3 regions of the Lysinibacillus sp. FSL K6-3209 genome follow, and region 1 is predicted to be linked to each of the others. Evidence: riboswitches for the same ligand, from Rfam matches in the RefSeq annotation. Region 1 holds a riboswitch; each other region holds the start of a gene.
What was found. Region 1 has a riboswitch for cobalamin ahead of MHH88_RS13130 (energy-coupling factor ABC transporter permease). Riboswitches for the same ligand answer to the same signal wherever they lie in the genome.
Positions count from the first base shown of each region.

Region 2: it holds a riboswitch for cobalamin, as region 1 does, so the genes downstream of both, MHH88_RS11510 (hypothetical protein) here and MHH88_RS13130 (energy-coupling factor ABC transporter permease) in region 1, are expected to answer to the same signal.
Region 3: it holds a riboswitch for cobalamin, as region 1 does, so the genes downstream of both, MHH88_RS02735 (ABC transporter substrate-binding protein) here and MHH88_RS13130 (energy-coupling factor ABC transporter permease) in region 1, are expected to answer to the same signal.

Region 1 covers NZ_CP150264.1:2,705,827-2,717,008, forward strand. The annotation lists gene MHH88_RS13100 (cobalt-precorrin-5B (C(1))-methyltransferase) at 1-350, opposite strand, end outside; gene MHH88_RS13105 (precorrin-8X methylmutase) at 350-1,009, opposite strand; gene cobK (precorrin-6A reductase) at 1,022-1,783, opposite strand; gene MHH88_RS13115 (sirohydrochlorin chelatase) at 1,780-2,715, opposite strand; gene cobJ (precorrin-3B C(17)-methyltransferase) at 2,730-4,400, opposite strand; gene MHH88_RS13125 ((2Fe-2S) ferredoxin domain-containing protein) at 4,404-4,775, opposite strand; cobalamin riboswitch at 4,911-5,091, opposite strand; cobalamin riboswitch at 5,348-5,532, shown strand; gene MHH88_RS13130 (energy-coupling factor ABC transporter permease) at 5,674-6,420, shown strand; gene MHH88_RS13135 (energy-coupling factor ABC transporter substrate-binding protein) at 6,422-6,694, shown strand; gene cbiQ (cobalt ECF transporter T component CbiQ) at 6,698-7,474, shown strand; gene MHH88_RS13145 (ATP-binding cassette domain-containing protein) at 7,467-8,303, shown strand; gene MHH88_RS13150 (S8 family peptidase) at 8,658-11,182, shown strand, end outside.
Region 2 covers NZ_CP150264.1:2,404,023-2,415,204, reverse strand. The annotation lists gene MHH88_RS11560 (ATP-binding protein) at 1-834, opposite strand, end outside; gene MHH88_RS11555 (hypothetical protein) at 1,050-1,973, shown strand; gene MHH88_RS11550 (thymidylate synthase) at 2,072-3,085, shown strand; gene MHH88_RS11545 (hypothetical protein) at 3,257-3,457, shown strand; gene MHH88_RS11540 (hypothetical protein) at 3,495-4,031, opposite strand; gene MHH88_RS11535 (hypothetical protein) at 4,213-4,419, shown strand; gene MHH88_RS11530 (Rrf2 family transcriptional regulator) at 4,530-4,940, shown strand; gene MHH88_RS11525 (NAD(P)-dependent oxidoreductase) at 5,015-5,644, shown strand; gene aspA (aspartate ammonia-lyase) at 5,797-7,215, shown strand; gene MHH88_RS11515 (methyl-accepting chemotaxis protein) at 7,399-8,643, shown strand; cobalamin riboswitch at 8,791-8,979, shown strand; gene MHH88_RS11510 (hypothetical protein) at 9,251-10,024, shown strand; gene MHH88_RS11505 (translation factor GTPase family protein) at 10,112-11,182, opposite strand, start outside.
Region 3 covers NZ_CP150264.1:542,831-554,012, reverse strand. The annotation lists gene MHH88_RS02745 (adenosylcobinamide amidohydrolase) at 1-548, opposite strand, end outside; gene MHH88_RS02740 (iron ABC transporter permease) at 545-1,546, opposite strand; gene MHH88_RS02735 (ABC transporter substrate-binding protein) at 1,543-2,508, opposite strand; cobalamin riboswitch at 2,722-2,908, opposite strand; gene MHH88_RS02730 (acyl-CoA dehydrogenase family protein) at 3,072-4,739, opposite strand; gene MHH88_RS02725 (long-chain-fatty-acid--CoA ligase) at 4,742-6,244, opposite strand; gene MHH88_RS02720 (MerR family DNA-binding transcriptional regulator) at 6,237-6,626, opposite strand; gene argS (arginine--tRNA ligase) at 6,830-8,497, opposite strand; gene MHH88_RS02710 (DUF1934 domain-containing protein) at 8,497-8,925, opposite strand; gene MHH88_RS02705 (diguanylate cyclase) at 9,093-10,202, shown strand; gene MHH88_RS02700 (threonine/serine dehydratase) at 10,373-11,182, shown strand, end outside.

The DNA.
Region 1 (11,182 bases):
GCAACGGGCAAGCCGGGCTTTGTTACTCGCCCGACTCCAATACCCCCATCTAAATGAATCCCTGGTGTATCAGCCCAACTTACCGTACCAATAATGAGGGCCTTATGTGTTGCATCTGGGTCATCACCAGCATCCTTTATTGTTTCGCAACTTACTTCGTTATGACCGAACGTACATTTTTCTATCGTAAACGTTGCATCTCGCCCTATTGGTAGATGAATCGTACTCGTTTCTTGTTCTTCATTCGTAATAAGTGCTAGCAAGGCGGCCTTCGTAACGGCTGTTGCACAGGCTCCTGTTGTATAACCGTGACGCATGTCTTTAGGATCCTTTTTTGGCTTCCGCTCCATTATTTTTTCGCCTGTTCGTCCGCTAATAATGAAATGGCATTTAATGCAGCAACCGTCACTGTACTACCGCCTTTACGCCCAACATTTGTAATATATGGGATGCCTTCTAGTTTCAATAACTCTTCTTTCGACTCCGCTGCTGAAACAAAGCCTACTGGCATACCAATAATTAAATCTGGCTTTGCTAAACCTTCTTTGATTAGACGAATTAATTCTAGTAAAGCAGTTGGGGCGTTCCCAATCGCATAAATACCACCTTCGTGTAATTTTGACGCTTTTTGCATCGAGATAATAGCACGTGTTGTATTTTGTTTTTTCGCTTCAATCGACACATCTTCATCTGCGATATAGCAGTGTAAATCTCCGCCATGTTTTTGGAAACGTTTTTTACCTGAACCACTTTCTATCATTTGCACATCTGCAATAACATGACGTCCCGCAAGAATGGACTTAATCCCTGCTTCAATCGCTCCTGGTGTAATAATTACACTACGTCCTAATTCAAAGTCTGCCGAAGCATGGATAATGCGTCGAACAACTTTCCACTCATCCTCTGAAAAATCATGTTCGCCCATTTCCTCTGCAATAATTGAGAAACTATAATCATAAATTTTGTCTGGGTCTACTGTTAATGGTTTAAAATCTGTTTTGAAGTCCATTTCAATTGCCTCCTAAAGTATGTTTTGAACAGCCTGAAGTACGTCCTCAAATGAGGAATATTGCTGGCCGTATTGGATATTTGGTCGTGCTATTAAAATCGTTTCGATACCACATGCTAGAGCGGCTTCTAGTTTTTCATCTACTGAACCCACTTTGCCACTTTCTTTTGTAATCATTAAAGTGACATCATATTGGCGGAATAATGCTTCGTTTAACTCTTTTGAAAAGGGTCCTTGAATGGCTACAATATCTCGTTGTGCCACACCAAGCGCTTCACATTTTTCCATATTATCAAGGCGAGGCAGCATACGCGGAATGACACGAGTATGTTCTAACCCTTGCAAGACCTTTGTAAATGTAGCAAGTGTTTTACTACCTGTTGTCAGCATAATGACGCCTCGTTTTGTTGCAGCTAATTGTGCTGCTTCCTCGTAATCTTTAACGACTGTAATGAGTGGATGTTCGTAATGCTCATTTGCGCGTTCATAGCGGATATATGGAACACCTGCACTTTTTGCCGCTGCCATGGCATTTTTAGAAGCTTCCTCTGCAAATGGGTGCGATGCATCAACGACTAAACGATCCCCTCGTTCAGTAATAAGTGCAGCCATCTCCTCTGCCGTCAATCGACCGACTAAATGAGGCAGTCCAACTTGTGCCAGACTTGTAGCAGCTGAATCCGTGACAACGGTTGCTGTAACAGCATAGCCTGCTGACTGCAATGCAAGTGCAAGATTTCTTGCATCGCTTGTCCCTGCTAACATGAAAATCATTTCACTAGCTCCTCTTCATGATGGTGGTCATGATCGTGGTGGTGATCGTGATCGTGATCGTGGTCATGATGATGGTGATGGTGATGACCATGGTCATGGTCGTGGTCATGGTCGTGATGATGCTCCACGAATGCCGATGCATTAATACGATACTGACATGTATCACAATTCATTTTTACGTCTCCTGCAATGGCCTCTTCCATACGATCTAGCAACACCGTTTTTAATTTTGGATGGTAGCCAAAGTAATCCGCCAATTGGATGTCTAAATCAGCATATGTGGCTGCATAGCTCTTTTGCATCCCCTCCATACGCTCCATTAAAATGCCTGTAAATAAGAAATACGGCAACATAATAATCTTTTTCGCCCCAAGACGATAACAACGTTCGATTCCTTCGTCCACTGTGGGATTCGTTACGCCCATAAATGCACACTCCACTGTCAGTACGTCTAATTGTTCCCAAAGCAAACGACCAATTTTATAAAAATCACTGTTTGCATCCGCATCACTACCACCGCGACCGATAAATAAAATCGCAGTATCTTCTTGTTTTTCTTTAATATTCAGTCCCGTTCCTGATAAACGTTCTGTTAAAATATTTAACACTTCTTCATGCACGCCAAGTGGTCGCCCATATGTAAAAGTTACATCCGGATATTTTAAACGAGCTGCATCAATCGCTGCTGGGATATGAATTTTTGAATGGCCTGCTTGCAATAAAATAATGGGCACAGCATACACCTCTGTAGCGCCACGCTTTACACATGCATCAATACCTGCTGGGATATTAGGTGCTTCAAATTCTAAAAAGCAAGTTTCAACGATATAGCTGTCGTCAATTGAAGGAGTCAATTGTTGAATAAATGTGCGTACCTCATCATTTCCTGCTGCTAAACGGCTGCCATGGCCAATAAATAAAATTGCTTTCATTTCTTTTCTCCTCACTAGTCGCCGCACGGTGCTGGCTCTACTTTTATTTTGGATGACATATCTTGATACGTAAAATGCAATATTTTTTTCACTCGTTTAAAATATTTAAACAAGCGTTCATTTGGATGTGCATTTGCCTTATATTCTTCGATAATCGCGGTAATAAGCGGAATAAGCTGTTCTGGCTCTAACCCCTCTACGACAGGCTGTGCTGCATGTGCTGTTCGACCTACCGGCTTAGCTCCGATAAAGACATCGAATTTACTTTTGCGATAAACAATACCGATATCATCAAACACAGCACGATAACATGCCATGCCACAACCATTAAAGCCAATATTTAATGTTTTCGGCAATGACAACCCACCTAGAGTTGCTTGAAGTTCCTCTGCATATGGGATGGAATCAGCCTTCTCCCCATAACAGAAATCACATGCCTTTAATGACAACACATCCCCAATTGGTGAGAGTAAAAACCCTACTTCTCTCAACTTCTCTGTTATCGCTTGTGGTTCTGTCGTTGGGATTTTCAAATGTATTTGATGGTCTGGTGTATATTCCATCGTGCCTTCGTCTCCCACAACTTCAGCCAATGCCATCATTTGCTGTGGTGTAAAAAATTTATTTGCTACCCCAGGGCTAACAGCTAGTTCAAAAATTGACTCCATTTTTTGTTGAACTAGCTTTGGTGTGGCTTTTGTTACAGTTGTCCCCTGCACCATTGCAAGTGCTGTTGCTGCCATTTCTAAAGACGATTTTGTCGGTGTTGATACAGGTGTAATGGCAATATTACTTTTCATCCGTCCTGCATTTGGATCTGCCGCAAAATCATGGCTTGCAGTACCTGTTTCTTGGTTCATTGCCCACGGTTCATTTTCTTCTCTTAAACGCTGATGAGGACGTAAAGGCTGTTTTTCTTCCCCGAGCGTATATTTACGCTGATAGCCTCGCGGTGTAATCATTTTATTATCATAGAAAAACGTCGAAGAATTGCCGATAATAACCGTTGTTAACATGCCGATATCATGCTCAAGCATCTCCGCTAAAGTCGTCATCGTAATTTCCTGACGCTCTCGGTAGGCACTCTTGACAAGACCTACAGGCGTATCAGGCGAGCGATATTCAAGTAAAATCCGCTGGGCTTCGACAATTTGACGTGTACGGCGACCACTTTTCGGATTATATAAAGCGATGACAAAATCTGCCATAGCCGCTGCTTCCACACGCTTGGCGATTAAATTCCATGGCGTTAAATGGTCACTTAAACTAATGGTGCAAGAGTCATGCATAATCGGTGCACCTAGTAAACTTGCACAGGAATTGATAGCTGAAATACCTGGTACGATTTCGACTTCAACACCTGTTGCTTCTGTCCAACCAAGCTCAATCAGTACTTCATAGACAAGCCCCGCCATCCCATATACACCCGAATCTCCACTTGAAATAACGGATACAATATTGCCAGCTTCCGCTTGACGTACTGCTTCTTGCGCTCGTGAAACTTCTTCTGTCATGCCCGTACTAACAATCGACTTTGCACTAACTAAATCTTGAATAAGCTCAACATACGTTTTATAGCCAATGATAAATTCACTTTGTTGCAGTGCCTCCACAGCACGAGTCGTAATATGGTTAAAATCACCAGGGCCAAAGCCCACAACAAAAATCTTTCCTTTTTGCGCCATTTTTTACCCCTCTTTCACCTTGTCGATGCCTTTAATGGCTGTTGTTTGTGGTGTACGCTGTAATGTACCTTCTTTCAGCGTAAAAACATGTTCACTATGTAAAGAATCATGGTTTAAATCTTGTACAAGTGTTCTTCCGTGTTCAACCGATGGCACACGATACCAATTTCCTTGTGGATAAGCGATGACAACACAGGCATCTTTGCATCTGCCATTACAGCGCGTTCTTGTCGTATGTATTTCCTTATCAAGTGCTAATTTTTCGATTTCATCTCGTATTGCTAGGGTAATTTCCTCTGCCTCTTTTTTCATGCAGCTACTGCCATTACAAATAAAAAGATGCGTTTTCATTCCCTCTAAGTTCCAAGTTGTCATTGCTTTTCTCCCCTCATTTACTTTTAGGAAAAAGAAAAAACCTTCACTCTATATCGAAGAGTCAAGGTTTTGTAGAAGCCAAAATAAAAACGAATATACACGTATCCGCTCTCGCTTCACTTCTCCCTCCGAAAAGTTTGCATGCCATCAATAAGCAGGTTTCCTGACTTAAGCTTCCTTTTACTCTCGCGCCTTCCCAAGTTTTCAGTGGCATTGCGATTTCATCAGCTATTACAGTAGCGGGGGCTGTATCGGATTTACACCGATTTCCCTATTATCTCGAAATATATCGAGCACTTATAGATGTATTTATATTAAATTAAAAAGCTGTATGTTTTTAAAAAGAATTGAAAAACTGTCTCTATCATAGCCTATTTTTTTAATACTTTTCAACATTTCTTTTTCATTTATTAGATTTTTAATAAAATTTCAACAAGTAATTCATTGAAAGCGACAGCTATTCTCTTATATTTATCTGAATTTTCTAGAATGTCAAATAACAAAAAAAATTTTTTTATAAAAAAAGATAGCTTGTGAATGGAAAAACATGTTACACTGTGTCGTGAAATCTCACAATTTCATCTTTTTTCGGTGCGAAGTGTAGCCATTTCGCTTAAAAGGGAAGCCGGTTCAAGTCCGGCGCGGTCCCGCCACTGTACTAGGGAGTTTTATAGAGAATGTCACTGTCCAATGGACGGGAAGACCTATAAAACGTTGAACTAAAGCCAGGAGACCTGCCGAAAAAAACGTGATCGTTTCAACCTACGAGGATAGGTGTGCGGCTTGGCAGATGATGATTCTATTTGCTTTTTCAGCTATGCACTTTTCCTAAATTAGGAGAAGTGCTTTTTTATTGCGCACGCTACATTCAAAAATTTTGATTTAAGGAGGAGAGATTTTGAAATTATCTTTTTGGAAACTTAGTTACTTCCTACTAGCATTTTTACTAGTACCAAAACAAGCATTTGCCATGCATATCATGGAAGGATTTTTACCGATTGAATGGGCGATATTTTGGTGGATTATTTCAATTCCATTTATTATTTTAGGGTTACGCTCAATTCGCAAAACAATTGATGAAAACCCTGAAACGAAAATGATTTTAGGGCTATCAGGGGCATTTGCATTCGTCTTATCTGCATTAAAAATTCCATCTGTTACGGGCAGTTGCTCACACCCTACTGGTGTTGGACTTGGCACAGTCCTGTTTGGCCCATTAGCAATGAGTGTGATTGGGACAATCGTCTTATTATTCCAATCGTTACTTTTAGCGCATGGTGGCATTACCACTCTTGGCGCAAATGCTTTTTCCATGGCGATTGTAGGACCAATGATTGCGTATGCTGTTTTTAAAGGCGCTCAAAAAATCGGTCTATCCTTTTCTCTCGCTGTCTTTTTTGCAGCAATGCTTGGGGACTTAGGTACATATATTGTCACGTCCGTTCAACTTGCACTTGCCTTCCCTTCAGAAGTAGGAGGCTTTATGGCTTCATTCACAAAATTCGCTAGTATTTTCGCGTTAACACAAATTCCACTAGCAATTAGTGAAGGGATTTTAACTGTCATTGTGATGAATTTCTTAAAAAAATACAATGTAAGCGAATTAAAAGCTTTACGTGTTTTCTCTGCAAAGGAGGCACATTAACATGAAGAAAAATTTACTGTTACTAGCTATAGTGATACTTTTAGCAATCATCCCTCTATTCATCCAAAAAGGCGCTGAATTCGGCGGTGCTGACGGTGAAGCTGAAGCAGCCATTGGTGAAATAAACAAAGACTACGAACCATGGTTTGAAAGCTTATGGGAGCCACCAAGTGGTGAAATTGAAAGTCTATTATTCGTCTTACAAGCCGCTATTGGCGCTGGTTTTATTGGCTATTTCGTGGGCTATATGCGCGGTAAGCATAAAGAAGGTTAAACGATGTTACTCATTGATAAGTATGCTTATATGAATAAACTAGCGTCCGTTCATCCGTTAGAAAAAATGACGTTCTCCCTTGGGTTGTTGCTATTGTCGCTTATCATGAGAGATGAACAAATTTCACTCATTACATTTCTTGTAATGAGTGCTTTTATCATTTTAGGCGCAAAAATTCCTTTACAATATTATGCAAAACTACTGCTTTTACCGAGTTTTTTCTTGCTCTCCAGTTTACTATCTATTTTGATTTCGATTGCACCTACTGCTAGTATTTTGCCGGCGCATCTATGGACGTTTTCGCTAAGCGAGTGGACAATTTTCATTGGAAATGACAGCTTGATAACAGCACAGCAACTATTTTTCACCGTTTTGGGCAGTATTAGTTGTTTATATTTTTTAATTTTAACGACTTCCGTACAATCCATTTGTTATGTCTTACGGCAATGGCGGTTGCCAACTTTATTTGTAGAGTTGATAGAGCTAACATACCGTTTTATTTTTATCTTTTTAAATAGCATGCAAAAAATTCATCTTGCACAACAAGCTCGTCTTGGTTATCAGTCACCATTGCAATGGCTTCGGTCGATTTCCATGCTTATTGCAGCACTGTTTGCCGAAATGTTCCAACGCAGTCGCGAACTAAATAATGCGATGCAGGCGCGCGGTGGTGAGGCTGTCTATTGGCAAGAAAGTAGTAGCTACAACAAGAAAAACTGGTTAGGCATTGTTATTATTTTCGTATCCCTCATTATCTATGGAGGTATTTCACATGACTGAGCTTTATTTTGATCTTCAACATTTATCTTATGCTTATGCAGACGGCACTACAGCCTTAACAGATATTACTTTGCAAATACCAAAGGGAAAAAAAATTGCCCTGCTCGGTCACAATGGCGCAGGTAAATCTACGTTATTTCAGCATTTAAATGGTATTTTAAAACCGACAGCTGGCACTATTTCTTTTTGTAACGACACGCTTAGCTATTCTAGAAAAGCATTAGCAACATTACGACAACAAGTTGGCATCGTCTTCCAAGATGCGGACAATCAACTTTTTTCTGGTACTGTCAAGCAAGACATAGCTTTCGGGCCATTAAATCTTGGCTGGTCAAACGAAAAAATTGAAGAAAAAATCGCGTGGGCTGTTGCGCAAACAGAGGTTGAAGCGTTGCTTGATAAGCCCATTCACTTTTTAAGCGTTGGACAAAAGAAACGTGTTGCTATGGCTGGTGTGCTCGCAATGGAACCTTCCGTCTTACTATTAGACGAACCGACTGCTGGGCTAGATACTTATTATGCAGCACAATTTTTACAGTACTTAGCTAAATTAGAAGATGGGCAACGTACGTTTTTATTAGCGACACATGATATCGCTTTAGCCTATGAATGGGCGGATCAAATAATCGTGATGGAGGCAGGGAAAATCATTTATAATGGGGATCCAATCGACATGTTTTACGAAGAGGAATTGCTTGAAAAAGCCCATCTTGAACGACCATGGGTATTTGAAATGACGCTTGCCTTACAAACGAAAAAACTATTGGGTGACAACATAGCAATGCCTCGTTCCAAAAAGGATTTACACAAACTTATTGAACAGCTTTAAGATCTTTCCGTGAATAACTAGTAATAGAGGCTAATTCACTAAACACTCTTTCTCAAGGGACAATTCTTGTCATCCCTACCCACTTCTATTTTAATATCCTGTACGTAACGAACAGTGTTGTTGTCAAACACTGGTTCGTTACGTACAGGACTATTAACATCCCACCGACTTTCACTCCACAAAAAAACAAGCAATAACTTATGCGAAAAACCATATAAAACAATTATTTATAAACCAATATACTAGTTATAACAAAAAAACTTGTAAAAAAATTTTATTGTGGTATGAAACCTTTCTCTTTACCATCCGTTATAAATATTGTAGTTTATAATTTTTTTAAGGAGGTAAAAACAATTGAAAAACTGGGTGATGAAATCAATCGCTGTCGTAGCATGTTCTGCCTTACTGGTTCCTGCTGCTTCTGCCTTTGCTGAAGCACCACAGAACCCAGAATCAGTGAAAACTATGCTCGCTAGCAACAACAAACAAGGAGCGAAGCAGTTCAACAAACAAACAGGAGGAAACGAATGGATTAGTGATAATACGATTATCGTCAAACATTCGGGTCTTGCTAAGAACGTACATAGTAAAATAGGTGCAAAAGTAATTCGCTCCATTCCTTCATTAGGTTATGATGTAATCCAACTTAAAAAGGGACAATCGTTAACAGAGGCTGTTTCCTACTACGCCAAGCAAAAAGGCGTAAAAAGTGTATCCCCAAGCTACAAGTATCATTCCTTTAACACTATTGTAGATCCAAAGAAAAAAGATATGTATCATTTGCAGCTACTGGAAATTGATAAAGCACTAGCATTAGCTGGCAATCATGATGTAAAAGTAGCCGTTATCGATTCGGGTGTAGACTATAAACATCCCGATTTGCAAGCGCAAGTACTGCCACCATATAATGCGGTAAAACCTGCCGACTCTCCTGTTGCTGATCCACACGGAACGCATGTCGCGGGCATTGTTGGCGCAACAAAAGATAATGGAATTGGTGGGCACGGGATATCTCCTAATGCCAAAATTCTGCCAATAGACGTCTTTAACGGACAAGAAGACGCTAGTGACTTTGCCATTGCACAAGGTATTCTTTATGCCATCGAACAAAAAGCAGACGTGATTAATATGAGTCTTGGTGGCTATGGCGAGTCTCCTTTAATAGAGGAAGCTGTAAAAAAAGCGCTTGACAATGGTATTACCATTGTAGCCGCTGCAGGCAATGAATCAACCGATCGATACTCCTTCCCTGCTTCTTTTGAAGGTGTTATTAGCGTTGGTGCTACAAATGAACAAAATAAATTAGCTAGTTTCTCAAATTATGGTCCTTCAGTAGACATCGTTGCACCAGGTGAGGATATTTATAGTACCGTTTATGATGAAAAAAAAGGATCTTCTTTTGCTATATTTAGTGGGACATCAATGGCATCACCTGTTGTTGCAGGTGTAGCGGCACTATTAAAATCTAAATACCCGAATTTAAAGCCTTATGAAATAGAAGCTATTCTTGAATTGACTGCTAAAGATTTAGGAGAACCAGGCTACGACCTTACGTATGGACATGGTCTCGTTGATCCTGTTAAAGCGCTACAATTTGATATTAATAATCTACCTAAACGCTATAACGAAACAAAAGAACAACGGTTGAATAACGCCAAAGTACTGAAAAAGAATGTTCTAAATACAGAAAAAGGTGAGTTTAGGCTTCCAGAAGAGAAAAAATGGTACAAGGTTGATTTAAATGCGAATGAATATGCTCAATTATCTTTAAAAGGTGCCGAAAATTACGATTATGCATTTGATTTATACTTCTACCCTACTGGTTATAGTGGCGATGTAGAACCGATTAAAGTAAATGATGTGCGCGTGAACCAACAAGAGGGCTATCTATATAAAGCAGAGCAACAAGGAACACTTCTTATTGGTGTAAAAGACCATAATGGAGGCTATAGCTTAAAGGGCAAGTCTTACTTTACATTTACAGCTCAAACAACAAACACATTACCAATTGATAATTTAACGACGATCGATCAAGCAGTGGAGATACAAAAATTCCCATTCAATACACAAGGAAAAAACTATACACTGCTTTCTAAAGATCATGAGAGCGACCAAGACTATTTCACATTCACTGTTTCAAAGCCAACGACGTTGAAATTTGATTTATCTGGTATCCCTGGTGTAACTGCATCTTTAGAACTTTATCTGAAAAGAGATTTTGAACATGAACCTTCAGAACAAGGTGACGATGAAGAGGATGATGAACGCCTCCCAATCTCTGCATTAAGCAGCAAATCAAAAGGCGAAGGAGTTAGTCTTATTGTCGATGTCGAGCCTGATGAAGAATATGTCTTAAGCGTTACAAATAATAGTGATAACGATTCTTCATTCGATTCTTTCTTAAAGTTCTTAAGCGGCGGCATTGACAATGAAGAAAACGATAGAATTAACGAATCCATTATACCTTACACATTAACTGGTGAAGTCGTTTATTTACCTGAAGATGAAGATGGTCTTCCATTAATTGAACCAACACAAGAAGCCGAGGAAAATAATCCTTCTTCACCTGCTCCATCTAAAACAAAAAAACGTCAACAGAACTTTAACAAAAAACTATTTTCAAGTATAGAATTATCTGATGAAGAAGAAGACTCAAAAGTAATTTTGGAGCATGCAATTCCATATACGATTGGTAAAGAGTACAAAGCATACTTCCAAACAGATGAGGATATTGATTATTTTATTTTCACACCACAAGAAGATGCCATCTATAGTTTCCAACTTCAAAAAGGCAAAAATCAAAGACCAACTGGTAGTATTTTAGAATATGATGAGGAAACGAAAGAATTGCAACTAATTTCTTCATTAACGAATGATCC
Region 2 (11,182 bases), 300 kb from region 1:
CAATAGAAATGGCAAAAATGGCACGATACAAGAAATAGCGATTAAGCGTATTTTAGCTAATCGGGTTTGTAGATAGCTCGTTAATAATATATAGATTGCATAAAGTACCAGTACTGCAAATAGACTGAGCGTTACGATAGGGGTAATAACCCTAAATTGTGGAATGAGCATTTCAATGATATAGCAGCATAGAATAACAAACGGAAGAAAATAGAGCCACTTTACATCTATATACTTCCATTTTATGTGTAAAAAACGATAATATTGTTGTAGGAAATGAATGATAAGGACTAAGCACAAAACTAAACAAATTCCGTTTACAATCATGCCAATGATATTTCCTCTACTTGATGCACCTACACTTGTATAAGCTAAAGAGCAGGTTAATAAAAATAGCATTAGTAATTTCGTAATTACAGTATGGTTATTTCGCTGCCATAAATAGATGGCAACGCTTAAACAAAGGATGAAATAAAACATCGGAAAAACAATATGTAAATATAACTCTTCAGGTAAATCCCGATGTTTAATTTGGATTGTTTGAACAGTACCATCAGGTTTTAGAAGTGTTAGCTCTTTCGCGGTTGTAATATAAGTATCTGTTTGGGAAGAGCCAAAGCCTTTAGCGGGCTTTTGATTGATGGAAAGGATAATATCACCTTGCTCAATCTTTTTTTGTTGAGCCCATTCTGAATAATAAGGATGAATAATAACAGGTAGTGTATTGGACGTATCAACTAAAATACTAATATAAGGACCACGGATGGCAACACCCAATACATAAATGCCAAGAAGTAAATATGTTAAAAAAATACTAAAAGTTAATTTGCTCATAAAAGACGCTCTTTAATTTTCATAATCATAGTTATAGTGCTCCGTTTCATCATGAAGTATATACTATATTATCCATAATTTTTAATTTTTTTGGAATACCGAAATAAAGTGTTTCGGAAAACCACTAACATTTTTTCGGAATAACGAAATAGCATTTTCGGTATAAGCTGTGATAATGTGAATCTAGCCTAAGTGACGGAAAGGGGGAGCACTTTGTGAAATGGAGTGTGCTGTCACTCATCCTAATTTTCCAAGTCGCCATATTGGCGTATCCCAAAACGACATTTGCTCAAACTTTAAATAAAGATGCAATAGAAGTGGATATTTGTATCATTGGAAGTGACAATCATTTTGTCTATAAGATTCCGAAACAGTTACATAATGATACACCTTATTATGAAATGCAAAATGATATCGAATCTTCCTTAGCTAGCCATTGGAAAGTGCAAGGTGGTCATGTTGAAACGAATCATTCGAATGTAGCGTATACATTTTTTATCGAGGATTTATTTCAAGAAAAACAAGATGGGCATTTGAAGATATCTATTCCATATCGCACTTTAGTAGGGATGTTTCGTGAAGATGAAGCGATTCAATTACGTATTATGGCTAGTAAATTAATGAATTGGCAAGTAAACGCAAAAGAGTGGGCAACACTTGGATTTGTTCAGCCACTGACTTTTTTGAGTGAAAGTGAATATGTCTACAATGGGGCTGTTAACGAATTGTTGCAACAACGAGTTGCCCATTTTGATGGTGCAATCGCTAAGCGTCAAATGTTGTTACGCAGTGTCATGTATTTTAGCTTTATTATTGTTCAAATTTTTGCATGCTTGATTTTATCGAGACGTTTAAAAAAACGAATCATCCAACACCCTGAAGAAATGCATCAATTTAGAAAACTAAATTATATGTACCAAATCATTCCTTTATTTATTGTTATTGTGCAAATTATATATTTAGTGATGTCGGGACTGCTAACAGCATTTGGCCTTTACTTTAGTCCTGGCATTGATTTGTTGTTTATTATTGGGCCAATTCTTTTTACAATTATATTGTTGCCGATGTTTTTTGTTCCGACAGAAAATGAAATCGCAAAAGAATTACAACATAATAAAATGGGTTCACACTTAGAATAGTATCGCTGTTTGTCATTGATACAAAAATTGCGATGTAGCTGTTGGAAAGTAGTTTGTTTTTGTAATTCGACGTTCACTCCTCAATATTAGATGGTATAATGGTCAACAGCATATTTGAAGGAGCTGGTGACAAATTGACGCATCCAGAGACTGCGTATTTAAATTTACTACAACATATTTTAGAAAATGGAATTAAAAAAGAGGACCGTACGGGGACAGGTACGTATAGCATCTTTGGCCATCAAATGCGTTTTGACTTAAGTCAAGGCTTTCCGCTTTTAACAACTAAACGCGTACCATTTAAACTTGTAGCTAGCGAGCTTCTTTGGTTTATTAAAGGAGATACAAATATTCGCTACTTATTACAACATAATAACCATATATGGGATGAGTGGGCGTTTAAAAAATGGATTGAATCCGATGAATATAATGGACCTGATATGACAGATTTTGGTCGTCGATGCTTAACGGACGAAGCGTTTAATGTTGTTTACCAAGCTGAGCTGGCATCATTTTGCGACCGTATTTTAACGGATGATGATTTTGCAAGAAAGTACGGCGATCTTGGGAATGTCTACGGCAAGCAATGGCGCAATTGGACAACGTCAAACGGGGAAAGTCTTGATCAATTACAAGATGTTATTCACCAAATTAAGCATAATCCAGACTCACGTCGTATTATTGTCAATGCATGGAACCCTGAAGATGTTATTAATGCAGGTGCAAAAGGAAGCAAAGCGGCTTTACCACCTTGCCATGTTATGTTTCAATTTTATGTGGCAGAGGGCAAATTAAGCTGCCAATTAATGCAACGTAGTCTAGATACATTGCTCGGCTGTCCTTTCAATATTGCCTCTTACGCATTATTAACACATTTAATTGCCCATGAATGTGGGCTTGAAGTCGGCGAATTTATTCATAGTATTGGCGATGCACACATTTATGCAAATCATGTGGAGCAAGTGAAAGAACAGCTTTCACGTGAGCCACGGGAACTACCAACCTTGAAAATAAATCCGAATAAAACGTCGATTTTTGATATAGAACTTGAGGATTTATCCATCGAGGGCTATAATCCACATCCAGCAATTAAAGCACCGATTGCGGTTTAGTCAAAAGCAGCAGCCATTTTGGTTGCTGCTTTTTTGATGGCTTGGACTAGGTCCAAATAATCTATTTTGATAAATAGGCAAGTTGGTGGATGTTTCGATAGGTGCCTTCTATTATAGTATTTATGGTATTATAAGGTATTTTTTCTAATAAAAGCTTTAGGGGTGGCTGGGTTGAGAGAAAGAATAGTGCTGCAAAGTACAACAAAAGCAAAGTTTTTTCGATTACGTGAAAATATACAAGGGGAGTCCTCGTCCCGAAAAGATCAGCAGCCTCAACAGGATAGTCCAGCTATTACCACTACATTAACACAAGAACAATTAGTAAAAATGATGCAAATTATTGAGGAAATCCGTCTGAATGGTACTAAATAAAAATGTAAGCGCCTTCGAAAGATGAATACAACGCTAATTACCTTAACTCTTGTCCAGTTTTATCATAAAAAGTGAAAATTGCAGGAAACGTATCTTCTGCATCAGGAGGTAATTTAAATGTTTTCATAAATGGTGCAGAAGTATCAACTTCGATTTCTTTTTCAAAATTCATCAAGTTTGTCAATTGTATTTTGGCCACATTGCTATCTAATTCGTGTACATACAATGTGCCATAGTTGCCTTTATTGGTTTTATATTGTCGATAGGTTACTGGAGGATCTGTTGCTAAATAAATAAATTTTAGTTTGCCATTCCATCCTTTATTAAAGCGTGCATGACCATACTGACTATCGTTTATTTTCAACTGGACTAACCACATATTTGTTTCTTCTATTCGTTCAAAATGCATGATTTGAATGCTACTGTCGATAAATTCTTCTAAAAAATTTTTCACTGTCGTTTCGGATGATTTTAGATGATAGTAATTATAATAAGCATTTCCGTAAATGAAAAGTCCTAATAATAGTAATGGTGAAAAAGAGCATATTACAATTAATATTAATTTGATTTTCATGCTAAATATCCTCCCGTCTATAAAAGTTTTCACATTTAGTCTTTATACAATTATATCAATTTTTTTCTTTTACTCGTCTATCGATTATATTTTGATGATGATTTTTAACTTGTGGAGTAAGAAATCATCACTATAAATTCAAGCACCTTCTAAGCTATAATGGCGAAGGAGGTGTTTTTAGATGAACGTAATTTTTATAGAAACAATGACAGGGACAGAGCTTTTACAGATGGTATCACATGATGTGGCTGGCATACTAGCTGCGGCTCAAGGCGAGAGTGTAACGTTCCCCGTTGGTCATTATAAATATGAATTTCATAATCTAGATTTTTATGAAGAAAATGGTCAAATCCAACAAGAGCTCGTTATTTATATGACAAAAATTTAAATTCGATAGCGGGTGTATTTTTCTGAATAATGAACAGGTTAAGATATGAGCATATGACTTGCGATTATCTCGACCTGTAACTATAATAGTTACAACAGGTGGTGATTCGTATGGTCAATAGTCGATTTTCAGTCGCTATCCATATACTTTCGCTCATTGCTACAACATCTGATAAAAGTCAGCTTACATCTGATTATATTGCAGGTAGTGTCAATACGAATCCCGTAGTCGTACGACGGATGATTGGGAAATTGAAAAAAGCAGGCTTGTTAACTTCTCAGTCAGGACTTGCCGGTTATGGACTTGTTATTGAACCAAAGGATTTGTCATTGTTGAGCATTTACCGTGCGATTGATGGTCCAGAGCAACTATTTGCAATACATGATGAACCGAATCCTGCATGTGCTGTCGGCCGAAAAATACAGCATACGTTGGAAACCGTTTATCTAGATGTTTGGCATGCAATGGAAAAACAGTTACAAGCACAAACATTGCAAGATGTGCTAGATCAACTTCGTTAAACGTAACGAGGTCGGTCTTACTGTATTCAACCTGTAACTAAAATGGTTACAACAAATTATAGGAGGATTTTATAATGAAAATAGGCGTTATTGGAGCAACAGGAAAAGCAGGGCAAAAAATAGTGGAGGAAGCATTACAACGTGGTCATAACGTTACAGCCATTGTTCGTTCAGCTTCTAAAGTAAAAGAGAACATTACAGTGATGGAGAAAGATGTATTGGATTTAACACAAGAAGATGTAAAGGGTTTTGATGTTGTTGTGAATGCGTTTGGTGCACCGCTTGGACAAGAAGCATTACATGTTGCTGTAGGTCGTCATTTAATTGCTATCTTTAACGGCATTGCCACAAAACTATTCGTAGTGGGTGGAGCAGGCAGCCTTTTTGTAGACCCAGAAAAAACGATTCGTGTTATGGAGACACCCGATTTTCCGGAAATGTTTTTGGCAACTGCAAAAAATCAAGGTGAAAACCTGCAAGACTTACAAGCATCAAGTATTTCGTGGACATTTTTAAGTCCTTCTGCCCTATTTGATCCAGAAGGGCCACGTTCAGGTAGCTATACAACTGGAATAGATCATTTGTTAGTGAATGCTAAAGGTGAAAGCTATGTCAGCTATAGTGATTATGCGATTGCAGTATTAGATGAAATAGAAAATCCACACTTTTTAAATAGACGTTTTACCGTTTCCTCAACTAAATAATCCTACTGCCGAGCGTAAGAAATATGCTCGGTTTCTCATTGTTTATCGTCGTTTACGAAAAAAACTTTCATTTTACTGATAAATGACTGTTTACAAGACGGCATTTATTAGCTACTATCAGTGTGAGTATTAGTTCAAAGGAGACGACAATAATGTCCACACAACGTATAGAAAAAGATTTTTTAGGTGAAAGAGTATTACCAGCAGATGCTTATTACGGGATTCAAACGCTTCGTGCAACAGAAAACTTCCCAATTACAGGCTATAAAATTCACCCAGCCCTAATTAAAGCAATGGGTATTGTAAAAAAAGCAGCAGCATTAGGTAATATGGAAGTACACCTATTATCAAAAGAAATTGGAGAGGCTATTGTCGAGGCTGCACAAGAAGTCATCGATGGTAAATGGGATGCTGAATTTCTAGTAGACCCAATCCAAGGTGGTGCAGGCACTTCTATTAATATGAATGCGAATGAAGTTATTGCGAACCGTGCTCTTGAAATTTTGGGTAAAGCAAAAGGGGACTATCAGACGGTTAGTCCGAACAGTCATGTTAATATGTCACAATCAACAAACGATGCCTTCCCTACAGCGATTCATATTGCTGTATTAAATTTAATCGATGAGCTTCTGGTGACGATGGAAAATATGCAAGCCGTATTCCATCAAAAAGCAGAGCAATTTGCACATGTTATTAAAATGGGACGTACGCACTTACAAGATGCTGTACCAATTCGCTTAGGACAAGAGTTTGAAGCTTATTGTCGTGTAATTAACCGTGATATTGTTCGTATCCGTCAAACACGTCCAAACTTATATGATGTGAATATGGGGGCAACAGCGGTCGGTACTGGGCTAAACGCTTTCCCAGACTATATTAAATCTGTAGACCAACATCTAGCTGAAATTTCTGGCTTACCATTAAAAGGTGCTACACATTTAGTCGACGCTACGCAAAATACCGACGCTTATACGGAAGTGTCAGGGGCATTAAAAATTTGTATGATTAATATGTCTAAAATTGCGAATGACCTTCGTTTAATGGCATCTGGTCCTCGTGCAGGTTTAGGAGAAATTATTTTACCCGCACGTCAACCTGGTTCATCTATTATGCCTGGTAAAGTAAATCCAGTAATGCCAGAAGTGCTAAACCAAGTTGCATTCCAAGTAATTGGGAATGACCATACCATTTCTTTAGCATCTGAAGCGGGTCAATTAGAATTAAACGTAATGGAACCAGTGCTGGTTTTCAACTTAATTCAATCAATTAGCATAATGAATAACGTTTTCCGTGCATTTACAGAAAACTGTTTAAAAGATATCGAAGCAAATGAAGAACGTATGAAGGAATATGTAGAGAAAAGTGTGGGTGTTTTAACAGCAGTCAATCCACATATCGGTTATGAAGTAGCTGCTCGTCTTGCACGTGAAGCCATTCTTACAGGTCGTTCAATTCGTGAACTTTGTATTGAAGCAGGTGTCTTAACGAAAGAGCAATTGGATTTAATTTTAGATCCATATGAAATGACACATCCAGGTATCGCTGGTTCTAGTATGATGAAATTAAAATAATTTTTAAAAAGCACTTTGTTTTATGCAAAGTGCTTTTTCTGTAGACAAAGGGCATCGTTATTCCCTTTGTCTTTTTTTAGTATACCAATATACATATAAAAGATGGGCGTATTTCTATCAATCTTAGGATAAATAAACTATAATAATGGTATTATAGTAATATTATAGTTAGGGGATTTTGGAATGACTTTACGAAAAAAAAGTATTTTTGGTTTTTCATTATTAAATTTAATAATGATTGTAGTGTTAATAATAGATCTTGCTAATTTAACAGCATTAGCATGGCTATCTACAATATTAACGATTATTGGTATCTCCATTACTTTATCCTATATCTTCTATGTTAAATATAAAGTGATTCAACCTATTAACCAATTATCTAATGCTGCGAAAGCAATTGCAGTAGGTAACTTTGACTCTGATGTCATTACTGTACAAGACAATAGTGAGATTTCAGAATTAGCAAATGCTTTTCTAGAGATGAAAGAGCAATTGCGTACGATGACACTAACAATTGCCAACAGTTCGACAGATTTATCTGCCAGTATCGAAGAATTGTCAGCCAGTACAAATGAAATTACAATGGCTGTTGAAGAAGTTGACCATCAAATGGAAAAAACGTCAAATGGCCTTAAACAAGCCGCACAATCGGCAAACAATAGTGCTGTTGCGATGCAGGAAACAGTGGACGGCATTGAGCGTATTTCGGTTGCCACACAGGATGTTTTCAACCACGCGAAAGAAGCGAATGATATCGCAGGAAATGGTGCAGAAATTTTGCATGTTGCGAAAAACCAGATGGAGTTTATTTCATCTTCAACAGATAAAACAAGTACCTTAATACAACAATTATCAAGTAAAATGACGGATATTAAAAAAATGACAGAAATGATTACAACGATTACAGATCAAACGAATTTACTTGCTCTAAATGCTGCGATTGAAGCGGCACGGGCTGGAGAACATGGGAAAGGTTTTGCAGTCGTTGCAGAAGAAGTTCGTCAATTAGCAGAGCAATCCAAGCACTCTGCCATTCAAATTGTGGATCTTGTAGTAGGTATTGAAAGTGATACGAAACAAGTTGCTGTGGCTGTGGAAGAAGACTTAAAAAATGTTCAACAGGGGGTCTATGTCATTGATGAAGCAACAAAATCTTTTGGCAACATTTCGCAGCACGTTAGCCAAATGACTGATCAACTCGAAGGCATTTCAACAACTGTAAATTACTTGTCAAATCGTGCAAATGAGGTAGCTAATCTCGTGTCAACAATTGCAGGGGGGATGGATCAATTGTCCAGCTATACAGAAGCTGTGCTACAGTCAATGGATGAACAAACGGCTTCCATGCAAGCAGTCAATCAAGTTTCGCAGGAATTAACGATACAGGCTGATGATTTACAAAAGATTACAAATCAATTTCATGTATAAATAAAAATGCATCGTTCTTTAGGTGACAGTTCGTGCATTGATAGCAATGCACATACTTTTATGCTGCTGTTTGACTTTAAAATACCACTACTTTACAATATAAAGTAATAGTTTAATAGGAATTTTCTAGCAAATTCCTTCACAACTGAATAGCGTGTAGTAAGAGGTGTAAATTGCGTGCAATTTACTTAAAAGGGAAGTCGGTGCAAATCCGACGCTGTCCCGCAACTGTGAATGTGAGCGTCTTTTCAAATTATGACCACTGTCAAACGACGGGAAGGTGAAAAGAAGCGATGACCATAAGTCAGGAGACCTGCCTGTTACGAGTACACACCATAAACCTACGAGGAATAGGAGGTGGCATGTTGACAAAACAGAATAATCTGTTCGTCACAGTACGTCAAACGACCAACACCAAAGGATGTAAAGGGATACGGCATCAAGCCAGATCGCTTCCATTGGTGCACTGTTTGATGTTATCGGATGAATGATATTTTTGAAGTACGATGGCCATAATCACGGATTTCCTCTACATTTGCAGGAAATCCGTTTTTTTTATGTAATCGATACCTTCGTTTTGAAAATATGTACGAGAAGAGGTGCAAGTATGACAAAAATTCAGGTATGTTCAACACGAGAAAAGAAAAATGTTGATATGAAGATTTGTAAGCAACCGCGCACGGAAGTTGCCAAGCAACGAAAAACGAGAATGGTTATTGAAGCACTAGTAGATCAGTTTTTAGCCACAGGGCTTATTCCGCACGATCGATTATTTGATTGCATTTTTTATAATAAAGACATTATTTGGATTCGAAATGATGACTATGAAGGATACTTATTTGCGAAAGCAAGTGTGGCTGATGAATTGAAAACAAAAAAGAATGGTTTTATGATGTATATGCCAACCAATCCAATCGTTTACGAAGTAAATGAGGAAGCCTATCATTTAATTACACGCATCGATTCAATTCGAGCTAAACCCAATTTGGATCGCCTGAATGTAGAATCGAAGCCTATTTTAAGTGCTGCAAGGGTCAATGATTTACTATGTTCGATGGTAATGCGTTTTTATCAGACGTATATGGAAGATTTATCGTTAGTAGCTCAAGAAAATCAAGACTATAGTAAAATACAACATTTACTAGACTATGTAGAGCGTGAATATGCTCAGTTTTTACAAAGTGTAAAAGAATTAAATGATTATCATTTAAATTGGCATCCACGTGGCAACGGTCATCAATTGTTACTCCAACGTATTGAGCAATTACAGATTTTAAAAAGTAAGCCTGGTTCGGTTCTTGTGGATTTCTCAAATCATCATGGGTATGTGATTGTGGAGTCAGCGAATTCTTTGAATAGGAAAACGAAAAAAGCGTTGTAGATTATATAAAATGTATTGGTACGCATGTTATGCAGTATTCGATTTTCTGTCAGAAAGGCATCGAAAAACATTCGATGCCTATTTATTTTATAGACAATGCATGGCTGCTTTTGCCTCATTCCATGGGACTGAATAGCCTTTTCCTTTCGCACAAAAAATGCTCGACGACGTATAGTCAGGATCAGCCTGTTTATTATAATTGATTTGTGCGATTATTGCCTCGCTATTATGACATCTATCATAGCCATCGAATTGTAAAGATAAAGAGCCTTTGCCATTCGTGTAAGCAGCGAAAGTAGTACTATAGTGCATAAATGTAGCAACAGGTACACGTCCTGTTAAAATGACTTGCTCCTCTGACAATATCGGAGAATCAAAAGTACCATCTGCTTGTTGGATATCGTTCATCATTCGCCCAATAAAATCATTGGATGCTTTCATTTTGAAGCGGTAATAGGGCTCAAGTAAGATATTCTCCGCTTGTTCTAGCCCTTGTCTTAATGCACGGAAAGTAGCTTCCCGAAAATCTCCTCCTTCGGTATGCTTGATATGCGCTCGTCCTGTCAACAGTGTAAAACGAATATCGGTAACAGGAGAGCCAGTTAATAGACCGTGATGCTCGCGTTCAAACAAATGTTTTTCGATAAGGCGTTGGTGACCTACTGATAAATCATCAGCATGACAGGCGTTAACAAACGTATTCCCAGTTCCGCGGCTGTTCGGCTCCATGAATAAGTGTACCTCGGCATAATGTTTGAGCGGTTCGAAATGTCCGTAACCAGTTACAGTCGTTGCAATCGTCTCCATATACAAAATTTGAGGCTTATCAAAGGTAATATCAAGTGAAAAGCGATTTTTTAAAACTTCAGCAAGTACTTCAAGTTGTATGACACCCATAATATGTACATGAATTTCTTGGAATTTTTCCTGCCAAACGACTCGTAACGACGGTTCCTCGGCTTCGAGTAAGCGAAAAATCTGTAAAATTTCCTTTATATGCTGTTGCCCTTCATACAGTACTTTTGCTTGTAATGTAGGCACAAGTTCATAAGGTTTAGGGATTATTGTACTTCCTAAAATGTCCCCAATCTTCGCTAGGCTAAGCCCTTTCACTGCAAAAATGTCTCCTGCTTGCACAGCTTGGGTTGTAAGAAAACG
Region 3 (11,182 bases), 2.2 Mb from region 1:
TTACGCACCATATCCAAAAGTTGACGTTGATGAGCAATATCTAAGTGATTGGTCGGCTCATCTAGCAATAATACTTCTGCTGTTTGCGCCAAAGCTTGCGCAACAAAAACCCGTTGTTGCTCGCCGCCAGATAGAAACTCCATCGATGTATGCTCATAGCGTGCTACCCCTGTTTGGTCCATAGCATATTGAACAGCTCGTTCATCTTGCTCTGACCAATTGGAAAAAAAGCCAGTTTGATGCGGATAACGACCGAGCGATACAGCTTCCCGCACGGTATTTGAAAATGCATTGGCATGTAATTGTGGTAAGACGGCCATCTTTTTCGCCAGCGCGCGCGGGCTATAGTGTTTAATATTTTTGCCATCTAAAAAAACCGTTCCTGCTGTTGCAGGCAATAGGCCGCTAATGACTTTCAATAATGTCGATTTGCCACTACCATTCGGTCCTAAAATGCCAAGGATTTTCCCCTTTTCAACGGTAAAGCTAACATCTTTGACGATAGGTACGTCCTCATAGCCACCCGATAGGTGTTCAACGATAATCATACACGTACCCCCTTGCTTCTACGTTGCTTATAGAAAATATAAGAAAAGACAGGCGCACCAATAAATGCAGTAATAACGCCTATTGGTAATTCCCGTGGGATAATGATCGTCCGCGCCACTAAATCACAAATAATTAACAATGTTGCGCCATTGATAAATGATAACGGCAATAGATGACGGTGATCCGAACCCCAAATCATACGTGTCATATGTGGCACAACTAAACCGACAAAACCGATTGTGCCAGAAACAGCAACAGCCGCACCAGTCAGCATAGAGCCCCCTACTAAAATTAAATATTTACTACGCTTTACATTGACACCTAAATGCTTCGCACGTTCTTCTCCGTATAATAGAACATTGAGCTCTCGTCTTTGCGTCCACAGAATAGCAGAGCCTATGACAACAAATGGTGTAATCATCTGCACATACGGCCAGCCCCGCATCGAAACTGAACCAAGCAACCATCCTATTACTTGGCGGAGCTCTTCACCTGATAATGCAATCATTAAGGAAATAAGAGATCCTAAAAAAGAACTAAAAATAACCCCTGTTAAAATAAGTGTTTCCATTTTCAGTGCACGGTCGACTATTCTGGCAAAGCTCATGACAGCTACCATTGTTAGTACCGCACCCACCATACTAAGCGTTGGTAATGCATACAGTCCGACAACAGGTATCGAGATACCAAAAAATAGTGTCACCACAGCACCTACTGACGCTCCCGAAGATACACCTAGCGTATATGGATCTGCCAATGGATTCTTTAACAACCCTTGGAAAGCTGCCCCTGCAATCGCCAACGATGCGCCAACAAGTCCTGCCAGCAATACGCGTGGCAACCTAATTTTCCATAAAATATTAGCGGCTGTTTCATCTGCCGCCCTATTCCAAAATACTTCAAATGGAATATGAACCGAGCCTATTGATACGCCACACCAGATGCTAACAAGAAGTAACGTTATGGCTGTAATATAGGCTAAAAATGCTCTATTCACTCGAAAGCCTCTGGATAGACGGCTTTCGCTAACTCTTCAAGCCCATCTGCTAAACGCGGACCTTGACGACTTGTTAAATTTTCATCTACTTGTACAATTGCTTTATTTTTTACAGCTGTAATAGTATCAAAGCCTGCACGTTGTGGAATTTTCGTTAAAATATCTGGCACATAATCGTATGTGACAACGATGACATCTGGATTTTTTGTAATAATTTGCTCCGCATCAATTTTGAACCAACCAGTTGTATCAGCTGCAATATTTTCAGCATGAATCATATTTAGCATTTCCTGCATAAATGTATCCTTACCAGGTGTGTAGATTTCAGGCTCATCTGACGTTTCGACAAAGACTTTCTTTGGTTCCACATCTTGCAAATTCGCTTGGATTTCTTCCACTTTGACTTTCATATTAGCAATAATTTTTTGTGCCTCCGGTAACTTACCAGTTGCGCGTCCTAATTGCTCAATCGTCGTATAAGTTTCATTAAAATCGCTTGCATTCGCCACTACAAATACCTTTACACCCGCTGCTTCAAGCTGATCCATCGCTCCATCTAACGAAGCCATTCCTGATTCATGAGCAAACACAATATCTGGCTGTAAGGCGATAATTTGTTCAATATTGAATTCCATACTGCCGACTTTTTCTTTTTTAGCTGCCTCCGGTGGATAATCATCATAATCATTGACGCCGACAATTTCATCATCTAGGCCAAGCCCAAATAATATTTCTGTATTACTCGGAATAAGAGAAACAATTTTTTCAGGCGGTGCTTCTAGCACGATATCTTTGCCAGTAGCATCTTTTATTGTCACTGGAAATGTTGCTTCTTCTTGTTTGGTTACTTGTTGCTCCTGCTGTTCTGATGTAGATTGCTCGTTTTTCGGTTGTGCTCCACATGCTGCAAGTAAACCCATTGCCAAAAATGCTGATAATCCTATCTTCCAATACTTTTTCATTGAGAATCCTCCTTAGATTGTATGTGCATTTTTTAGCTCTGTTAACTTGATTGATCGATAGTATGTTGATTGTCATTATTAAATATGGGGATTGCTCACCTTTTATTTTCAATGGTTATCGATAGTCGCCTTACAAAACATAAAAAAAGCCCTCGTCCATTTAACGAGAGGCGGGCTTGCACAAAAAACCACCATCCTATCCTCGTAGGCTGAAATGTAATGTTCTATAAAGGCAGGTCTCCTGGCTCGTGCTCCAAATGCTTTTTCATGCCTTCCCAAAATAACTTTCAGTGGCATCCATTGAAAAAACTCACACTTACAGTGGCGGGACCGCATCGGAATTACACCGATTTCCCTTTTCACTTTACTTAAGTAAAGAACCTTTATAATATTCAGTTGATTTTATTATACATGAAAATAGAAATAGGGAACGATAAAAAAAGTGACACCATTCTGGGCGCTTCAAAAATTGTGTGCGTGCCTGACACCCTAAAGACGGTAGATAAACTCACAAAAATTTGAGTTTATCTACCGTCTGATAACTTATTAAAAGGCTTATTCCCCTACATAATATCTGAAAAATACTGGACCGTTTTCATGGGTGCACCAATTTCACGCAATGCCCATGTATTTTCTAAATATATATCTGCTAGCTTTTCGTATTTGCCGCCAAATTTAGCTGCCCATTCGACTGCTACTACACTTTCATAGAGATGAGCCATTTTTTCGGCTACTCCCTTTGCTTCGTATGATTTAGTCGCTTCATCCAGACGACTAAATGTTTGTAATGTACCTTCTAATTTCACTAGCTGCTCTTCCACAATTTGTACTAATGAGCCATTTGCTAATTTAGTCAACCGCTCGTGCATTACTCGTACAAATAATTCATGGGCAAAATATTTATCGACTAAGCGAATAAGCTCTAATGCTAAAATATTCGCTGTACCTTCCCACACCGTAAGTACTTGCGCATCTCTTAGCAAACGAGGCGTAACAAAATCTTCAATAAAGCCATTTCCCCCATGTAATTCAATCGCTTCGCTTGCATAATGTACCGCTTGTTCAGCCGTTTCTTTCTTCATAATGGCGATATTCAAGCGATTAAGAACCATATCCTGCTCATCGCCCTGACCACTTGTTACCTTGTCATACAATTGAATAAGGTCAAAAACAGTAGCCACTTCTACATGGACCTTCGCCGCATATTTCCCTAATGTATCTTGAATCATAGGATATTGTATTAAAGGTTGCCCGAATGCATTCCGATTAGTCACATAATGCTTCGCCTCTAAAAATCCGCGACGCATAATACCGATAGAAGCCACTGCATTGCAAATTCTAGATAAATTAAGCGCCTCTAGCATATAATAGATTCCTTTGTTCGGTTCTCCAACGACATATGCTAAAGAACCATCAAACTCCACCTCACCTGATGGCACTGCTCTCACACCGAGCTTATCTTTTAAACGACGAATGCGAAGGTTGTTTATCTTACCATTGTCTAGACGCCAAGGGACCGCAAATAATGTTAAACCTTTCGAGCCTGTAGATGCGCCCTCAATGCGTGCTAAAACCATTGCCACACCACACATTCCTACATTCGATGCAAAATATTTTTCTCCGTACATAAGATAATGCTGTCCATCTTGTCTAGCCTTTACAATATTTGCACCAACATCCGAACCACCTTGCCGCTCTGTTAAAAATGTTGCTCCCTCATATAACTCTGTATCCCCTGTTGCACAAACATGTGGTAAAAATCGTTGCTTCAGCTCATCACTTGCATAATGATCCAGCAAATAAGCTGTTGCCATCGTTAACGTGACGGGGCAATAGAAGCCCGGCTCCGCATGAGATAGTAAATAGCCTTGCGCAAAGCTATAGACATAATTCCCCTTCCTCCCTAACTGTGGAATGTTCTTATGCACATAGCCTACAATCCCCGTGTTGTATGTTTCTTCAACGGTTTTTTTGTAGCCTTCATTGACCCAAACTTGCGAAACTTCCTCACCATATGCATTATAGCGTTGCAATCGAGGTTCGCCCTCTCGATCTGTATGCTTCGCCCTTACGTCAATAGCACCTGCACAAAGCCCACCAAAATCCGTTAATTCTCGCTTAGCATAGACGAGTAACTCTTTATCTAGCATCATGTCTAATAGTTTATGGAGCGTCTCATCCTCTGTGAAAAAATTAGTGGTCTGTCTTGCATCCTTTTGTAGCACTTTCATAGTTATCTCACCCCTTGTTCCTTCAATGATTGTTTAAGAATTTTTCCGGAAGCATTTCGCGGAAGCGCTTCCACGCGTTCAAATAGACGTGGAATTTTATATTTTGCTAGATGCTCCTCTAAATACGCTTTAAGTGTGTTCTCATCAATCTCTATTTTTGTAGCATACACAGCCTTTACCGTTTCGCCCCACTGCGGATGGGGAACTCCGATAACAGCCACCTCAAATATGCCGTCATAGCTTAAAAGCAAATCTTCAATCTCTTTCGGATATATATTGACACCGCCCGAAATAATCACATCTTTTTTTCGATCAACAATCCAAACAAAGCCGTCTTCATCTTTCCGCGCTAAATCTCCCGTTTTCAACCAACTATCTACAAACGCTGCCTTTGTAGCGATTTCATCTTTGTAATAGCCCATCATGTTGCCTTCACCAAATAACACAATCTCCCCGACCTCATTCACACCAACTTCTTCGCCACTATCGTTAATAATGCGTAGCTCCGTACCGAGTGGGGCACGTTGACCAATACTCCCTGCCTTCGTTCCATGCTCTTGCCCGAACATTAAAGAACCACTTGGCCCAGCCTCTGTTAAACCATAAACACATGTTAGATTTTCTGTTCGAAAAGCTTTTTGTATATGACGAATTTCATTTTTTGATAATGGGGCCCCTCCATAAACCCACCATTTCATTGAAGATAAATCTGCCGTTTGCAGTCTCTTTGTTTGAGCAGTTAATAAGTAAGCGACTGGTGCCCCGAAAAAATGCGTCGTCTTTTCTTGTTCTACCATGTCTAGTAATAAATCTGGTGTAAAGGTTGGCGTTAATACATTTGTGGAGCCAACAAGGACGCCTGCCATTAAAAATAAATGTAATGGGGCTGAATGCGTTAACGGCATCATAAGAAGAATACGACTTGCAGGCTTTACTTCCATTTCAACGGCAATCATCTGTGCTACTGTCAATATATTGCGATAGCTAAATAGCACGCCCTTTGGTTTTCCTGTTGTGCCTGAAGTATATAAAATCGTTGAGGCATCCTCTTCATTTAGCTGGCAATCCATTGTTTGTGTACTTGCATATTGTATTAACGTCTCATAATGAAGCCACCCTGCCTCCATATGACCCGTCTTAATCTTTAAAGGCACAACGTGGATATGCTCGACGGCAGCAAATATAGCTTCATGCACTAAAATGGCTTTAGCCTCAGCATGCTGTGCAACATACTCAACCTCCTGCAATGTAAATTTGGCATTTACAGGAACGACAATAGCGCCTATACGCTGAATCGCAAAATAACTAACAACAAACTCTACAACATTAGGCATAAAAATAATTACTTTATCATTTTGGCGAACACCATGTTCCATCAAAGCATGACCGAGTCGCGTCACTTGCTCATCTAATTCGCGGTAATTCACGCTTTTCCCATGACAAACAACAGCTTCTTTCATAGGGTACTTTCGGGCATTTCGCGCTAACAAATTTGAACTATTCATCGTGCATCTCTCCCTTTAAAGTCAATAATTTTTCGCTAAACATGCCATGTAATTGCTGTAATTCATTTTTCATTTGTGTAAGCTCAGCTATTTTACTCTCAATTTCTTGTATTTTTTGATTTCCGTATGCCACAGTCCGTTCCAATTGTTGAATCCCTGAACGATCAAAATCAAAGAGCAATACCATCTCCTTGATTTCTTCCAATGAGAAACCATAACGCTTTCCTCTAAAAATAAGCTTGAGCTTCGCCATTTCCTTTTTGGAAAAGGTTCGTTGATTCGTAGAAGATCGATGTGGACTTAGTAGCCCCAGCTCCTCGTAATAACGAATCGTACGTGTAGAAACATTAAATTGCTTCGCTACTTCCTGAATCGTTTTCAAAGCCAACTCCCCCTTCACAATTTTTCATCAGTATATCATTAACGTTAACGTCAACTTCAACAGAAAATTAGAAATAAACAGAAAAATAAGCACACAAAAGACAGAAAAACGGTGCCAGTCACTCAAACAATTCTCAAACAATTTTGTTCGTAAAAACAGAAAAACCCCGACACGCAATTGTGTCGAGGTGATAATCATTTACATTACATTTTTTCTGGTGCAGATACGCCAATTAGACGTAGTGCGTTGGCAATCGTTGTACGAACAGCTGTAATCAGTGCTAAACGCGCTTCTGTTAGCTCTTTATTCGATGCATCTAACACTTTTTCAGCGTTATAGAAGCTATGGAATGCAGCTGCTGTTTCTTGAATATAGTTAGCGATACGGTGTGGTGTACGGTGTTTTGCAGCATCCGCCACTACTTTCGGGAAATCACCAATTTTTTTCAATAAATCAATCTCTTTTTCAGCAGTTAACAGGCTTAAATTTGCTGTTGAAGTAGCGAAGCCTTGTTCTGTCGCTGAACGTAAAATAGAAGAAATACGCGCATGTGCATATTGTGCATAGTACACTGGGTTTTCATTTGATTGTGAAACCGCTAAGTCAAGGTCAAAGTCCATATGTGAATCACCAGCTGTTTTCACAAAGAAGTAACGCACAGCATCTAGACCAACCTCTTCCACCAGCTCACGCATCGTTACAGCATTCCCTGTACGTTTGGACATTTTGAATTTCTCGCCGTTTTTGTATAACTGCACCATTTGGATAATTTCCACTTCTAGTGTGTCACGGTCATAGCCAAGTGCTTGAATAGCCGCTTTCATACGTGGAATATAACCGTGGTGGTCTGCTCCCCAAATGTTAATTAGTTTATCGAAACCACGAACAATTTTATCCTCATGGTAAGCAATATCTGGTGTCAGATATGTGAAAGAGCCATCGTTTTTAATTAGGACACGGTCTTTATCGTCACCGAATGTTGTTGAACGGAACCAAGTCGCACCGTCCTCTTCAAATACATGACCATTCGCTTTTAATTTATCTAATGCTACTTCGATTTTGCCGTTGTCATATAATGATGTTTCAGAATACCACACATCAAAATTCACGCGGAAGTTCGCTAAGTCCGTTTTTAATTTATCTAATTCTAAAGCAAGACCATGTTGACGGAAAAATGCAAAACGTTCTTCATCCGGTTTTGATAAAATCGAATCGCCATGCTCGCTCGCTAATTTACCTGCAATGTCGATAATATCTTGACCATGATAGCCATCTTCAGGCATATCAGCAGTAAGGCCTAATGCTTGCTTATAGCGCGCTTCCAGTGAATAAGCCAAGTTATTAATTTGATTACCAGCATCGTTAATATAGTACTCACGAGATACAGCATAACCAGCCATATCTAAAACATTACACAATGAATCCCCTACAGATGCTCCACGTGCATGACCTAAGTGTAGGTCGCCAGTTGGATTTGCTGAAACAAATTCAACTTGCACTTTTTCACCAGCTCCTGCGTTTGAACGACCATAATCAGCACCTTGTTCAAGGATAGCTGTTACAACACCTGTTAAGAAATCTTTACGAACCGTTATATTCATAAAACCAGGACCTGCGATGTCGATTTTTTCGATATCAGTTCCTGCTGTTTCAAGGTTTTCTAAAATTGCCTCTGCAATTGCACGCGGTGGCTTTTTCGCTAATTTCGTTAATTGCATGGCAATATTTGTTGCATAATCACCGTTTGCTTTGTCTTTTGGTGTTTCAAGGTGAATCGTTAACTCTGTGCCAGCTTCGACTAAGCCTGCTTTGTCAACAGCCTGCGCAATTGCCGTTTTAATGGCTTGTTGTACTTGTTCTACTGCGTTCATCATTGTACCTCCGTAAATGTAATGTCTAATGTATAATTGCCAACGTTTTGTCCACCCATTAATAAATCGTATTGCACATGAAACTCTCCGCGCATTTCATGTCTAGTAAATAGCATGTTTTTTGTTTGTGTTACGAGTGGCATCGAACCTAATTCACTTTCATAATGGCCAATTTGTTGTTCAAAAATATTGAGTGGTAAGCGCATTTTTACTGCTCCAGCGCGCATAATAAGTGCCCGTTCCGTGTCTAACTTCATCGTCGTGCGGATCGTTTTGTCATCCTGCATCTCTTCATATTTTAAATATAGGGAATCAGCTTTATTGATTAGCTGCCCATCCAACCACATTTCCAAGGTTTCGGACTCCCCATCAATCGGACGAATCGTCGAAATGAGCTTAATGTTCACCTGCGATTTTTCTTCGTTCACCTTCATGGACGCTCCCTTTTAATCTTTTTACTATAACCTTTTTATTATAGGATAAATGTCCGCTTTTTTTCAAGATACAAGTGCGTATTGTTTTCAAGCATTGGCACAGAAAGTGAAAAGATTTACTATTATCTATATATGTTCGAGAAAGGAACTACTATTAATAGATGTTACTTCATATTTATGTCAGCTTTTGTATTACCTTTACTTTAATTATTTTAACGTATTGGCCATTTACTCATCCGACTCGAAGAAAATCATTTATCAAAGATTTTAAACCAATTTTAGTCGGCATTATTTTTGGTATGACAGGCCTTGTATTAAGTGCTATATCGTTACGTTTTTTACAAGGGACGCTTATAAACATTCATATTGTACCGCTACTTTACAGCGGACTGATTGGTGGTCCATGGTCAATTATTATAAGCGGTGCAATCATGGGTGTAGGAAGTCTCTATATCATTCCTACACAATCTTTATTGTCCATATCAAGTTTATCAAACATTAATTTAATCGTTCTTTCGATTATTCTTGCCCTTGTCGCTTGTAAAAAGCCTATTACACTTCACACTTTAACAACTTATTTTTTTAGTGTCATGGCAGAAATTATTGTAATGCTCGTACTAGCAATCTGCTTGCCACCTATACTGAAAATAGAGACCATTGTAGGATTCATCGCCTACGCTCTTTTTACATTTTTTACAATTTTCACAGTGATTAAACGTTTACAAGCGACCAGTGAAAAAGTACAGCTCATTTATCGACTTAAGGAAAAGGACTATTTAACACAGCTACCAAATAATTTGGCGATACGATCATTTGCACAAGAAATGGTACTAGAAACGGACAATTTTTCTGTACTTCATTTTGATGTCGACAATATGAAAGATATAAATATTAAGTATGGCCATTTAGCTGGCGATGGGATTATTAAGCAACTCGCTACTATTATTCATCATTATATTGAAACGAAAAACGGAATGGCCGCACGTGTTGCTGGTGAGGAGTTTTATATTATTTTAAAAGATGCCCCACCTGCTATCGCCCTCTATCATGCTGAAAAACTAAGACATGTAATTGCACATCACTCTTTTAAAATTAATGACAGGCAAACTACGCCATTGACGGTTTCTATTGGTATTAGTTCAAGTCCCGATAACGCTGTAGACTTTGATGAACTTGCCATTATTGCCACACAGGTTACTACAGAAGTGAAAGCTTTAGGTGGCAATCAAGTAGTACATGCCAACAATAGTGAATTTCATAAAGGATGCTAATGTTAGGTTCTCTATACAAGAAACTGCGAAACTTTTGCGATATTTGCAAACGTCTTGCAGTTTCTTTTTATGTGCTATGCTAGCAAACATTGACAGATATTAACTCTAATACTACATTTATATTATTCTTTCGGAATTTTCAAATTGTTTAAAGAAATGAGGTATACTTTATGCTAACGCTTGAAAAAATCCAAGCTGCCAAACTGAAAGTCGCGCCTTATATTTATGAAACACCTGTTATTCGCTTGCAAGGACTCGATGAATTATTACATTGCAACGTTTCGATAAAAGCCGAAAATATGCAAAAAACGAACTCTTTTAAATTGCGTGGGGCTCTTAACAAACTGCTGTCAATGCCAGTTGCACAATTACAACACGGCGTTGTTGCAGCTTCCTCTGGTAATCATGGCAAAGGCGTTGCTTTCGCGGCTCAACTATTAAATATTCCAGCAACCATCGTTTTACCCGATTCAGCGCCACCTATCAAAGTCGAAGGCATACGAGCCCTTGGTGCACGCATTGTACAATGTACGCTTGCCGAAAGACATCAAGTGACTGAAGCCCTAAGCGTAGAACATGGTTATGCCATTGTGCATCCTTATGATGATTACGATATTATGGCAGGGCAAGGGACAGTAGCATTGGAAATTTTAGAACAGTTCTCTCAGGTCAGTGCAATTGTTGTTCCTATTGGCGGTGGTGGTCTGCTAAGTGGTGTCGCGACTGCGGTAAAATCTTTAGCACCACATATCAAAATCATCGGTGTTGAACCAGCAGTCGTCCCACGCTATTCCAAAAGTATTCAAGTTGGTAAAAGATTGCAGTTAGCAGAACAAAAATCATTGGCTGATGCCCTATTAACTTTACAACCCGGTGAGCGAAACTTCCCGATTGTGGAAAAATTAGTTGATGACATTGTGCGTGTAGACGAGGCTTCCATACTTAACGGGATGAAGACATTGCTACTAGAAGGCAAAATA